3 regions of the Paraburkholderia sp. GAS199 genome follow, and region 2 is predicted to be linked to each of the others. Evidence: riboswitches for the same ligand, from Rfam matches in the RefSeq annotation. Region 2 holds a riboswitch; each other region holds the start of a gene.
What was found. A riboswitch is a leader RNA that binds a small molecule or an ion and turns the genes downstream of it on or off. The one in region 2 is predicted to bind cobalamin.

Region 1: another riboswitch for cobalamin. It lies ahead of P3T18_RS16245 (precorrin-3B synthase); the one in region 2 lies ahead of P3T18_RS07045 (TonB-dependent receptor domain-containing protein).
Region 3: another riboswitch for cobalamin. It lies ahead of cobA (uroporphyrinogen-III C-methyltransferase); the one in region 2 lies ahead of P3T18_RS07045 (TonB-dependent receptor domain-containing protein).

The regions. Positions count from the first base shown of each region.
Region 1 is NZ_JBNDMM010000003.1:1,044,558-1,047,825, forward strand. Features, by position in the region: gene P3T18_RS16245 (precorrin-3B synthase) at 1-1,506, opposite strand, end outside; cobalamin riboswitch at 1,600-1,800, opposite strand; gene cbiE (precorrin-6y C5,15-methyltransferase (decarboxylating) subunit CbiE) at 1,896-3,134, shown strand; gene P3T18_RS16255 (cobalt-precorrin-5B (C(1))-methyltransferase) at 3,134-3,268, shown strand, end outside.
Region 2 is NZ_JBNDMM010000002.1:208,886-212,153, forward strand. Features, by position in the region: gene P3T18_RS07045 (TonB-dependent receptor domain-containing protein) at 1-1,376, opposite strand, end outside; cobalamin riboswitch at 1,466-1,724, opposite strand; gene P3T18_RS07050 (ATPase) at 1,933-2,301, shown strand; gene P3T18_RS07055 (cell division protein ZapA) at 2,298-2,612, shown strand; RNA gene ssrS (6S RNA) at 2,728-2,909, shown strand; gene P3T18_RS07065 (EVE domain-containing protein) at 3,105-3,268, shown strand, end outside.
Region 3 is NZ_JBNDMM010000012.1:7,235-10,502, forward strand. Features, by position in the region: gene cobW (cobalamin biosynthesis protein CobW) at 1-835, opposite strand, end outside; cobalamin riboswitch at 1,039-1,319, opposite strand; cobalamin riboswitch at 1,411-1,652, shown strand; gene cobA (uroporphyrinogen-III C-methyltransferase) at 1,894-2,649, shown strand; gene P3T18_RS33450 (cobalamin biosynthesis protein) at 2,646-3,080, shown strand; gene cobO (cob(I)yrinic acid a,c-diamide adenosyltransferase) at 3,077-3,268, shown strand, end outside.

The DNA.
Region 1 (3,268 bases), on a different contig from region 2:
AGCCTGTTCGATCGTGAGTTGCCGCGCGACGGATGCGCCGAAATCTGGCGAAGCGTCGCCCGGCGAGGTGTCGCCCAGCGAGGCTTCGCCCGGCGATGTGTCGCGGCGATAAAGGTCATACATGCCGGGTGAGACGGCCAGCAGTGTGTAAGGCGCGCAAGCCGCCGCCGCACACGAACGCGAGCAGCCGCTCAGGTGGACTTCGACGCCGTCGGGCAGCCGTGCTGCCACGCGCAGCGCGTCGGCCTTGGTGTCGGCGTGGCTTTTGACGCAGCCGGCCGAGCCTGCGCAGGCGATCACGCGCGCGAGCGGATCGCCGGCATCGCAAGCGAGACCGAGTGCTTGCAACGCGTCGAGCACGGCGCCTGTCGACTCACGCGCGACGTCGGTCAGCAGCACGCTTTGCCACGGCGTCATGTGCAGCGTGCCGTCGCCGTGACGATGCGCCAGCGCGGCGAGGCCACGCAAGGCGGCGGCGTCGAGGCGTCCGAGCGGCGGCTGACCGCCGACGTGCCACCTTTGACGCATGTGCCACCTGTGCAATTCGCCGGCCGCGCGCTGTGGATGCGCGCCCAGACGAAGCGTGGCGTCAACTGGCGTGGCGCGTTGCCAGGTGGCGAGCGCGGGGTCGTGTGTCAAAGGAAAATCGAGGTAACGCTGGGCGTGTTGTAAAAGCGCGTCCGGCGCATGGGTCGCCAGCAGGTGACGCATGCGCGTTGCGTCAACCGGTGCGAGATCGAGAAACATGTGCAGCAACGCGCGAACGACAGCCACGACTTGCGTCGGCAGGACGGCAACGAGCGCGGCGCTGCGCGGATTCATGACGGCGGCGACGACGTTGCAATCCGGCGCGCAGTCTTGCCCGAGCCGACCGGTAGCTTTCACGGGCGTCCCGTCGCGCGAGTCAGGATCGCGCCGCGTAGCCGGCGGCGGACCACCCGCGAGACCGAACACGAAGCGCACGCCGTCTTCGCCTGGCGTGGCCGCGATCCAGATATCGTGTGGATGATCGAGCCTCGCGAGCGCTTCGCCGCCGTCGAGCAGCAACGCGAATTTCGGCGACAGCGCCGCGAAGCGCGCATCGCCTTGCAGCAAGGCGAGCAGGTCGGCGCACAGGTCGCGCGTGTCGAACAGGCAAGCCGGATCGCGTCCGGCGAGCGGACTGAGCATGACGTTGCGCACGTCGTCGGCGGCTGCGGTGAAGCCGGACAGCGGGCCAAGCTGCGCATCCAGCAACATGTCGATCAACGCGCTTTCGTGTCCTTCGCGCACCCCGCGTATCTGCAGGTTGGCGCGGTTCGTCACTTCCACGACACCGGCTGCGTGCTGCTCACTGGCAGCGGCGACCGCTTCGGCCTGCGCGGCGCTCAGCACGCCGCCGGCCAGCTTGATCCGGCAGATGCCGCCGTCGCGCGCCGACACGATGCGCAGCAGCCCCGGGCATGCCGAGGGCCGCGGCGCGAGCGCAGCGTCGGATCGGGTAGTGGAGGGCGCAGCTGGATTCAAGACGGACACCGGGTTGAGCGTCGCGCGACGGCCCGAGCCGCCCGCAAGGCGGGCATGGCTGCGGCATCGGTACACCCCGCCCGATGTAGGCTGGCACGAACAGTCTGGCCGGCAGGTCTCCTGGCTCGCAGGTCGTGGTCCGCCGCTGCCTTCCCGGTCATCGCGATTCGACATCGCGATGCAACCAGTGGCGCGGAGCGCAGGCGGACTCGCTGCATACAGTTGCGGGGGCAGCCACAGTGACGCTGTGTTCCCTCTTCGGCCCCGAAGGGCACCGGCGGCTGTATTATGCCTTTTTTCGAACAGCACAACGAGCTTGGACGCTTTGACCAGCGCGGCACAGCGCTTTATTTAGAGATACTTTGACGTTACGGAACGAGGATGGATGCATGCCGGCGTGGCTGACAGTGGTGGGCATAGGCGACGACGGCTTTGCCGGTTTGGGAAGGCCCGCGCGGCGTGCTTTGCTGGAGGCGTCGGTGGTGTATGGCGGCGAGCGGCATCTGGAGATGCTGCCGGCGCGGCTCGCTGCGCGACGCGCGGCATGGCCGCGTCCGTTCGATCTCGCGCCCTTGCTGGCCGAGAGAGCGGGACCGGTGTGCGTGCTGGCGAGCGGCGATCCGATGCTGTTCGGCGTGGGCGCGACGCTCGCGCGGCAATTGCCGGCGGGCGAGTTGCGCGTATTGCCGGCGCCGTCGTCGGTGTCGCTGGCGGCGGCGCGGCTCGGCTGGCCGTTACAGGACGTCGCCACGGTGTCGCTGGTGGGCCGTCCGTTGCCCACGCTCAACGCGTATCTGCACGACGGCGCGCGCATTTTCGTGCTGAGCGCGGACGGCCGCACGCCCGCGGCGCTCGCCGAATGGCTGAACGCGCGCGGCTTCGGCGCGACGCGCATGATCGTGCTGGAACATCTGGGCGGTGATTCGGAGCGCCGCGTCGACGGCCGCGCCGATCAATGGTCGGCCGGCGAAACGGCCGCGCTGAACCTGATCGCGCTCGAATGCCGTCACACGGCGGGCGCGCCGCGTCTGCCGCTCACCGCCGGCTTGCCCGACGACGCCTTTCGTCACGACGGCCAGCTGACCAAGCGCGACGTGCGCGCCATCACGCTCGCGCGCCTCGCGCCGACGCCGGGCGAGCTGCTGTGGGACGTGGGCGCGGGCAGCGGCTCGATCGGCATCGAATGGATGCGCGCGCATCCCACCTGCCGCGCCATCGCAGTCGAAGCCAACTCGGAGCGGCAGCGTTTCATCGAACACAATCGCGACGCGCTGGGCGTGCCGGGTCTGCAACTCGTGGCCGGCCGCGCGCCCGACGCTCTGGACGGCCTGCCCGTGCCGGACGCGGTGTTCATCGGCGGCGGCGCGACCGCGCCCGGCGTGCTCGACACCTGCTGGGCCAGCTTGCGCGAAGGCGGCCGGCTGGTCGCCAATGCCGTCACCTTGCAGGGCGAGTCGGCGCTGGCCGCGTGGCGCGAGCGGCATGGCGGCACGCTCACACGTATAGCGCTGGCCGAAGCGCAGCCGCTCGGCGGCTTCGATACCTGGCGTCAGGCCTTGCCGATCACGCTGCTGGACGTCACCAAACCGGCCGCCGCGCCGAACGCCGATTCTTCCCCGCAACCGTAATGCGCGACGAAACGCCCGAACAGCCCGCGCCGCTCCGCAGCGGCTACACGACCGGCAGTTGCGCCACTGCGACCTCGCTCGCGGCGGCGCGTCTGCTGCTCGCGGGCGTGGTCAGCGACGTGGCGGAAATCGTG
Region 2 (3,268 bases):
GGATTGCCGCTGAACGGATAGTACAGATCGTCGAAGCTCGGCGCGCGGAACGAATCCGAATAGCTTGCGGTTGCCTTCCAGTGATTCGTGATGTCGAAACCGTAGCCGAGATAGTAACTGTTCGCTCCGCCGAAATCGGAATACTGATCGCGCCGAACGTTGGCCTGAATCTGGTTGCGTCCGAAGCGTCCCGTGTAGCCGACAAAGCCGGAATCCACGTGACGGTCTGGCGCGGCGAACGTGTCCGAGTCGAGCGTCTGATCGAGATGCTCGTAGCCCACCTGCAGTTTCTGCTGCGCGGCGAGCGCGAAATCGTTCTGCCATGTGTACTGGCGATTGTCGGTATCGAAGCGGCCGTTGTAGACGCCGTTGGTGTTCGACACGCTGCGATCGTCGCCTTCGGAGACGATGAAGTGCGTGGTCCACCAGTCGGTGAGCTTGCCGTTTGCGAACGCCGACACCTGGCGCACCTTGCTGGACAGATTGTTCAGATCGGTCGGCACGCCATACGCGTTGTCGTAGCTGTTGTTGCCGTTCGACTGGAAATACGTGACGCCTGCATCCCACTTCTCGCTGAACTTGTGACGCAGCGATGCACTGATGCTCTCGTTCAGATAGCCGTTCGCATTCGGATTCGCGCCCGGCGCTTCACGCGGATTCAGCGAGGAAAAGCCATCGTCTTTCGAGCGCGCGAGCGAGATGCTGAAGGTCGTGTTGCCGTCTTTGTCCAGCGCGCCGTTCACGCCCGCCTGCTGCGTTTGCGTGTGATAGCTGCCGTAGCCGAGCGAGAAATTGAAGCGCGGCGGATGATCGCCGCCGTCTTTCGTGAAGACCTGCACCACGCCGCCGATCGCGCCCGACCCGTATAACGCCGACACGTTGCCGTTGACCACTTCGACGTGATCGACCTGATCGAGCGGAATCTGCGCGAGTTGCGACGAACCGAGACTCACCGAATCGACACGTACGCCGTCGATCAGCACGAGCGACTGAGTCGACGACGCGCCGCGCAGAAACAGGCTGGTCGTGGAACCGGGACCACCCGTGCGGGATATCTGCGCGCCCGGTGCGAGTTGCAGCAGACCCGGCAGATCGGTAGCGGTGGTGTCGGCGATATCCTGCTGGTCGAACAGCGTGGTCTGTGGAATGGCGTCGGCAAGCGGTTGCGGACCGCGTTCAGCGGTGACCACGAGCGGCGACAGTACGACGGATGACTCAGCGACGGAAGACGCAGCGACCGACGCGGCCGCCGGTGCAGCGTCCGCTGCGGAAGACGACGGCGTAGCGGACGCATCAAGCGCGGCGGCCTGCGCATGCACGACGAGCGGCGTGCTCGCAAACGCGAGCATCGCCGCACGAGCGATGGGGGACAACATGGAGTGGTATTCCTGTGGATAGCGTGCGCGGCCCGCTTCCCCGCAGGCCGATGCGTAACGAGGCGCCCGCACTTTAACGTTTGCGCGGTGACGACACTCTCCCTCTGGCCGGTATCCGGGCTGGCGACACATCGATCCCGCCTTCCCACGCGTGACGCGCAGTGGCACACTCGCACGTTCAGCTTCGAACATGCGGTTGGAATCGACCTGCATGTGATGCGGTCGCTTACCGTTGCGGGGGCAGCGCAGGTTGGCGCGTTCGGCAGAAATGAACGGCGCGCCCTGCTTCCCGTTTAACTGCGCACACTATGAAAAGCGCGCGCGGGCACCAGAGAACGATCAGTTTATGAGCGCCCTCCCGACCCGTCAAGAATCGTCAAAACGTGTTCGTGCTGTTCTGTAAAACGCAGGTTATTGTCCGATGCATGAGTGGTTTTTCATCGTAAGGTCCATAAAATGCCTGCATAAAGCGATGTTGTTACGTCTCGAAACGAGACAATAGTCGGAACCTGCGATATTCCGCGCTAAAATGCGATGTCTTTAGAGGACGCAGCACATGCTCACCGAACTCGAATCACTTTCACAGAATATCGGCAAGCTGATCGCGATCAGCCAGCGGCACAACGAAGCGCGTCTCGCGCTCGAAGAGCAGCTTGCGCAATCGCGCGCCGAGGCCGAAGCCACGCGCACCGAACTCGCGTTGTTGCGCGAGGAGCGCGATGCGCTGCAAGCGGAACGCGACGCCCTGTCGGCAAAAATCGACGACGCCCAGGTGCGCCTGAATGCGATCATCGAGAAGCTGCCGCGCGCTCGCGCGCACAACGAGCCGGACAACCAGCTCGATCTGCTCGAGCCCGCGCAGCAGGAGCTCGCGCACGAGGTCAATGCCGATAGCGAAGCCACCCGCCACGGAGAAAATGCATGACCACCAAGCAGATCGAAGTATCGATTCTGGGCGTACCGTACCGGCTCGCCTGCTCGCCGGAAACCGAAGGCGCGCTGCTTGAAGCAGTGGCTCGCGTCGACGCGGAAATGTCGAAGATCCGTAACAACAGCAACGTGCGCGGCACGGATCGCATTGCTGTCATGGCTGCGCTGTCGCTGGCATCGGAACTGCTTAAGCTTCAATCGAGCGTGCGGCACGGAGAAGCATTTCCCGCTGAGGAAATCCGGCGTACAATGCATCAAATGAACGAACAACTGGGTACTGTGATTCAGCAGTACAGCATGCAGTAAGCGGTCTGCACTGAGTACCTAAACAGTTTCAAGCAACCTGTCCTGAGACAGGTTGCGAATTCAAGTGAGGTGCGTGAGCGAAGTCTCGGGCAAACGTTTGAGTTCAACAGGTCAAGCTTCCCTGCCTGGTTCGCCAAGGTCATATATTCCTTGAACCAATGCCATGTGCACGGTTGCGGAAATTTGTAGCACGGGTGTGCGCGTCACTCTGTCTGATGTACCCGAAGTGCTGCTAACTGCGACCAATTCTGAACCCCCGGTTCAGGATGCCGGCCTAGCGGCTAAGGCGGGGACCTTATTCAAAACGGCATCGGACTTCGGTTCGGTGCCGTTTTTCTTTTGGTGCTGCGTTCGGTGCTGCGTTCAGGTACCGCGTTCGGTGCTACGTTCAGGCGCCGCGTTTTTTCTGCGTTCTTTTGCTGTCGGGTTTTTAGCGTTGCGTTTTCAGGGACCTTCGCGGGAACATCAACCTCTCCACGTTCTATTCGATTCATGCGCTACTGGCTAATGAAGTCCGAACCGGACGAAGCAAGCATCGACCATCTCGCCCATGCACCGCACCGCACGTTGCCATGGACCGGCGTGCGCAACTATCAGGCGCGCAACTTCATGCGCGACGTGATGCAGGTCGGCGACGGCGTACTCTTCTATCATTC
Region 3 (3,268 bases), on a different contig from region 2:
CCGCGATGACCGCTTCGCGCGAACTCGCGTTCGCCTGCACCACCACCGAATCGAACTCGTCGTGGTGATGATCGGCGTCCTCGGCGGAACCGTGGTGATCGTGGCGCAGATGGATCGTTTCCTCCGACGCCGCTTCGAGACCGAGCAGCGTGTGCAGGTCGAGCTGGCCCAGATGCGCGCGCACGATCTTCACCTGCGACGGAATCTCTTCGCGAATCAGCGTTTCCACCGCGCCCTGCTGCGCTTCGTCGAGCAGATCGGTCTTGTTCAGGATCACCAGATCGGCGGCGGACAGCTGGTCTTCGAACAATTCGTGCAGCGGCGATTCGTGATCGAGATTCGGGTCGGCCTTGCGTTGCGCGTCCACGGCGACCGGGTTGTCGGCGAACTGGCCGCTCGCTGCAGCCGGACCGTCCACTACCGTCACCACCGCGTCCACGGTGAAACTGTTCTTGATCTGCGGCCAGTTGAATGCCTGCACCAGCGGCTTGGGCAAGGCAAGACCCGAGGTTTCGATCAGCACGTGATCGATTTCGCCACGTCGCTCGACGAGCTTTTCCATCACCGGGAAAAACTCTTCCTGCACGGTGCAGCACAGGCAGCCGTTCGCCAGTTCATACAATTGGCCTTCCGTCTCGACGCCGTTCTCGTCGCAGCCGATGCCGCAGCCCTTGAGGATTTCTCCGTCGATGCCGAGTTCGCCGAACTCGTTGACGATCACCGCGATGCGCTTGCCTTGCGCATGCTGAAGAATGTGGCGCAGCAGCGTGGTCTTGCCGCTGCCGAGAAAGCCCGTGACGATGGTGACGGGAATCTTGCGCAGTTGAGTTTGCATCGTAGTGTCCATCCGTAGGAGTGGCACGTTCGCGTCCGCGTGCGAGGCATCGGTCGGCATACACGGCTTTCGCCCTGCGGCAGCTCGAATGCGCCTACACAAATGTGCCAACGCATATTCACGCACGGGGACGAAAAACGGCGTTGCCGGAGCAACGAAAAACAGGAATGAGATCATGAGCGCGACGCCGCATCCCCGCGGCGTTCGTCATTGCTTCTCTGGCCGGTATCCGGGCTGGCGAAAGCGCCGCTTCCCCTTCCCGGACGAGTGATTTCTCGTCCAGTGGTGATATGCCGACGCGGCCTTGCGCGTGGACATCGAAGCCGGCTCCGCGGCGCTGAAAAATCCAGCAGCACCGCATTTCGCTTACCGTTGCGGGGGCAGCACAGGTCGAGCCGGCCGCTCGCGCGACAGGCACCCTGTTTCCCGTTTAACTGCGTACGCGCAAAGCGCGCACACGAGCACCAAAGTGCGTGCGAGTTTAGGCTCGCCACCCCGCCACGTCAAGGAAACACGGGCGTCCGGACGTCGGCGGGAGCGTGCCGCGCGGGGTACTTCAAAGGCATCCCGTGTGCTATCGTATGCGCGCGTTTGGTGCCCGCGCATGCGTTCGCATGCGCAGTTAAACGGGAAACAGGCAGCGCGCTGCGCGCTCAACCTGTGCTGTCCCCGCAACGGTAAGCGACCTGCGTCGCCAGGCTCGACAGTCTGGCCACGCGCATGCGTTTTCAGCAATGCCACTGTCCGGCGAACCGGACGGGAAGGCAAAGCGCATGAGGCCGCCAGCCCGGATACCGGCCAGACGCGGAGGCGGCGAACCCCACGCTGCCGGACGCCGGAATCCGCGAGGGACGGATGCGAAGGCGCTGGAACACGTTGCGGCACACCCGTTCGCCCGCGAAATGCTCAGTTCGATGAGTGTTCGACGACTTCGCGGCGAATGGCGGCGCCGGCGTGTGCAATCTGTCGTGCTGCATGACCTCTTATTTCCGCTGGGCCGTCTTCACGGTCCGACCTCTTCCCCTTGTCACGACATGGCGCGTGCCATGCGCGCCGCGATGAGCCGCGCCTGGCTGATCGGCGCCGGTCCCGGCGACGTCGAACTGATGACGCTCAAGGCATGCCGCGCGCTCGGCGAAGCCGACGTGGTGCTGGTCGACGATCTGGTGAATCCCGACGTGCTGCAATTCGCGCGCGCCGACGCGCAGGTGGTCTACGTCGGCAAGCGCGGCGGTCATCCGTCGACGCCGCAAGCGGGCATCGTCGCGATGATGCTGGCGCATGTGCAGGCCGGGCGCAGCGTGGCGCGTCTGAAAGGCGGCGATCCGTTCGTGTTCGGCCGTGGCGGCGAGGAACAGCAGGCGCTGCACGAGGCCGGCGTCGAGGTCGAAGTGATCAACGGCATTACGGCCGGCATCGCGGCACCCGCCGCGATCGGCATTCCCGTTACGCATCGCGATCACGCGCAGGGCGTGGTATTCGTGACCGGTCACGGCGCGGGCAGCGCCGAGCCCGACTGGCAGGCGCTCGTCGCGACGCGCATGACGCTCGTGATCTACATGGGCATGCGCCGGCTCGACGATATCGCCGCCGCGCTGCTCGCGGCCGGCATGAGCGCCGACACGCCATGCGCAGCGATCGAATCCGCCACCCGTCCCGAGCAACGGCACGCGCTCGCGCCGCTGCGCGATTTCGCCGGCACCGTGGCGCACGCCGGACTCGGCTCGCCGGCCATCGTCGTGATCGGCGGCGTGGCGTCGCTGGCCTTGCCGCGCACACAGCGCGTGGACGACCTTGGCCGCGAGCCGCAATGAAAACGCTCACCGTCGGGATCGGTTGTCGCCGCGGCGCGAGTGCCGCGCAGATCGAAGCGGCCGTGCAGGCGGCACTCGGCTCGCTCGGCGTGCACGACATGGCGGGCGTCGGCGTCGTCGCAACAGTCGATCTGAAATCGGACGAAGCCGGCCTGCGCGAATTCTGCACCCGTCACGCGCTGCCGTTGACCCTGTTCGGCCGGGCCGAGATTGCCGCCGCGGCGAACCTCGGCGCGCCGGGCTTGGCGTCCTGCGCCGCCCGCACGCATCTCGGCGTGGACGGCGTCTGCGAGCCCTGCGCGGTGCTCGCGGCCACGCAGATGTGCGGCGCCACAGTCGCGCTCGCGCTGCCTAAAACCGCTTTCGGCAACGTCACGGTTGCGATTGCCACGACTCAACTCCAACCCGATCTTTCACAGGACCGTCCATGAAGACCGATCCCGAATCCCATCAACGCATGACCGAGCGCCGGCGCGAAGGCCACGAGAAAAAGCAGGCCGCCGCCACGCATGAAAAAGGCCTGCTGATCGTCAACACGGGCACGGGCAAAGGCAAGACTACGGCCGCCTTCGGCATGGCCGTGCGCGTGCTGGGACACGGCATGCGTCTTGGCGTCGTG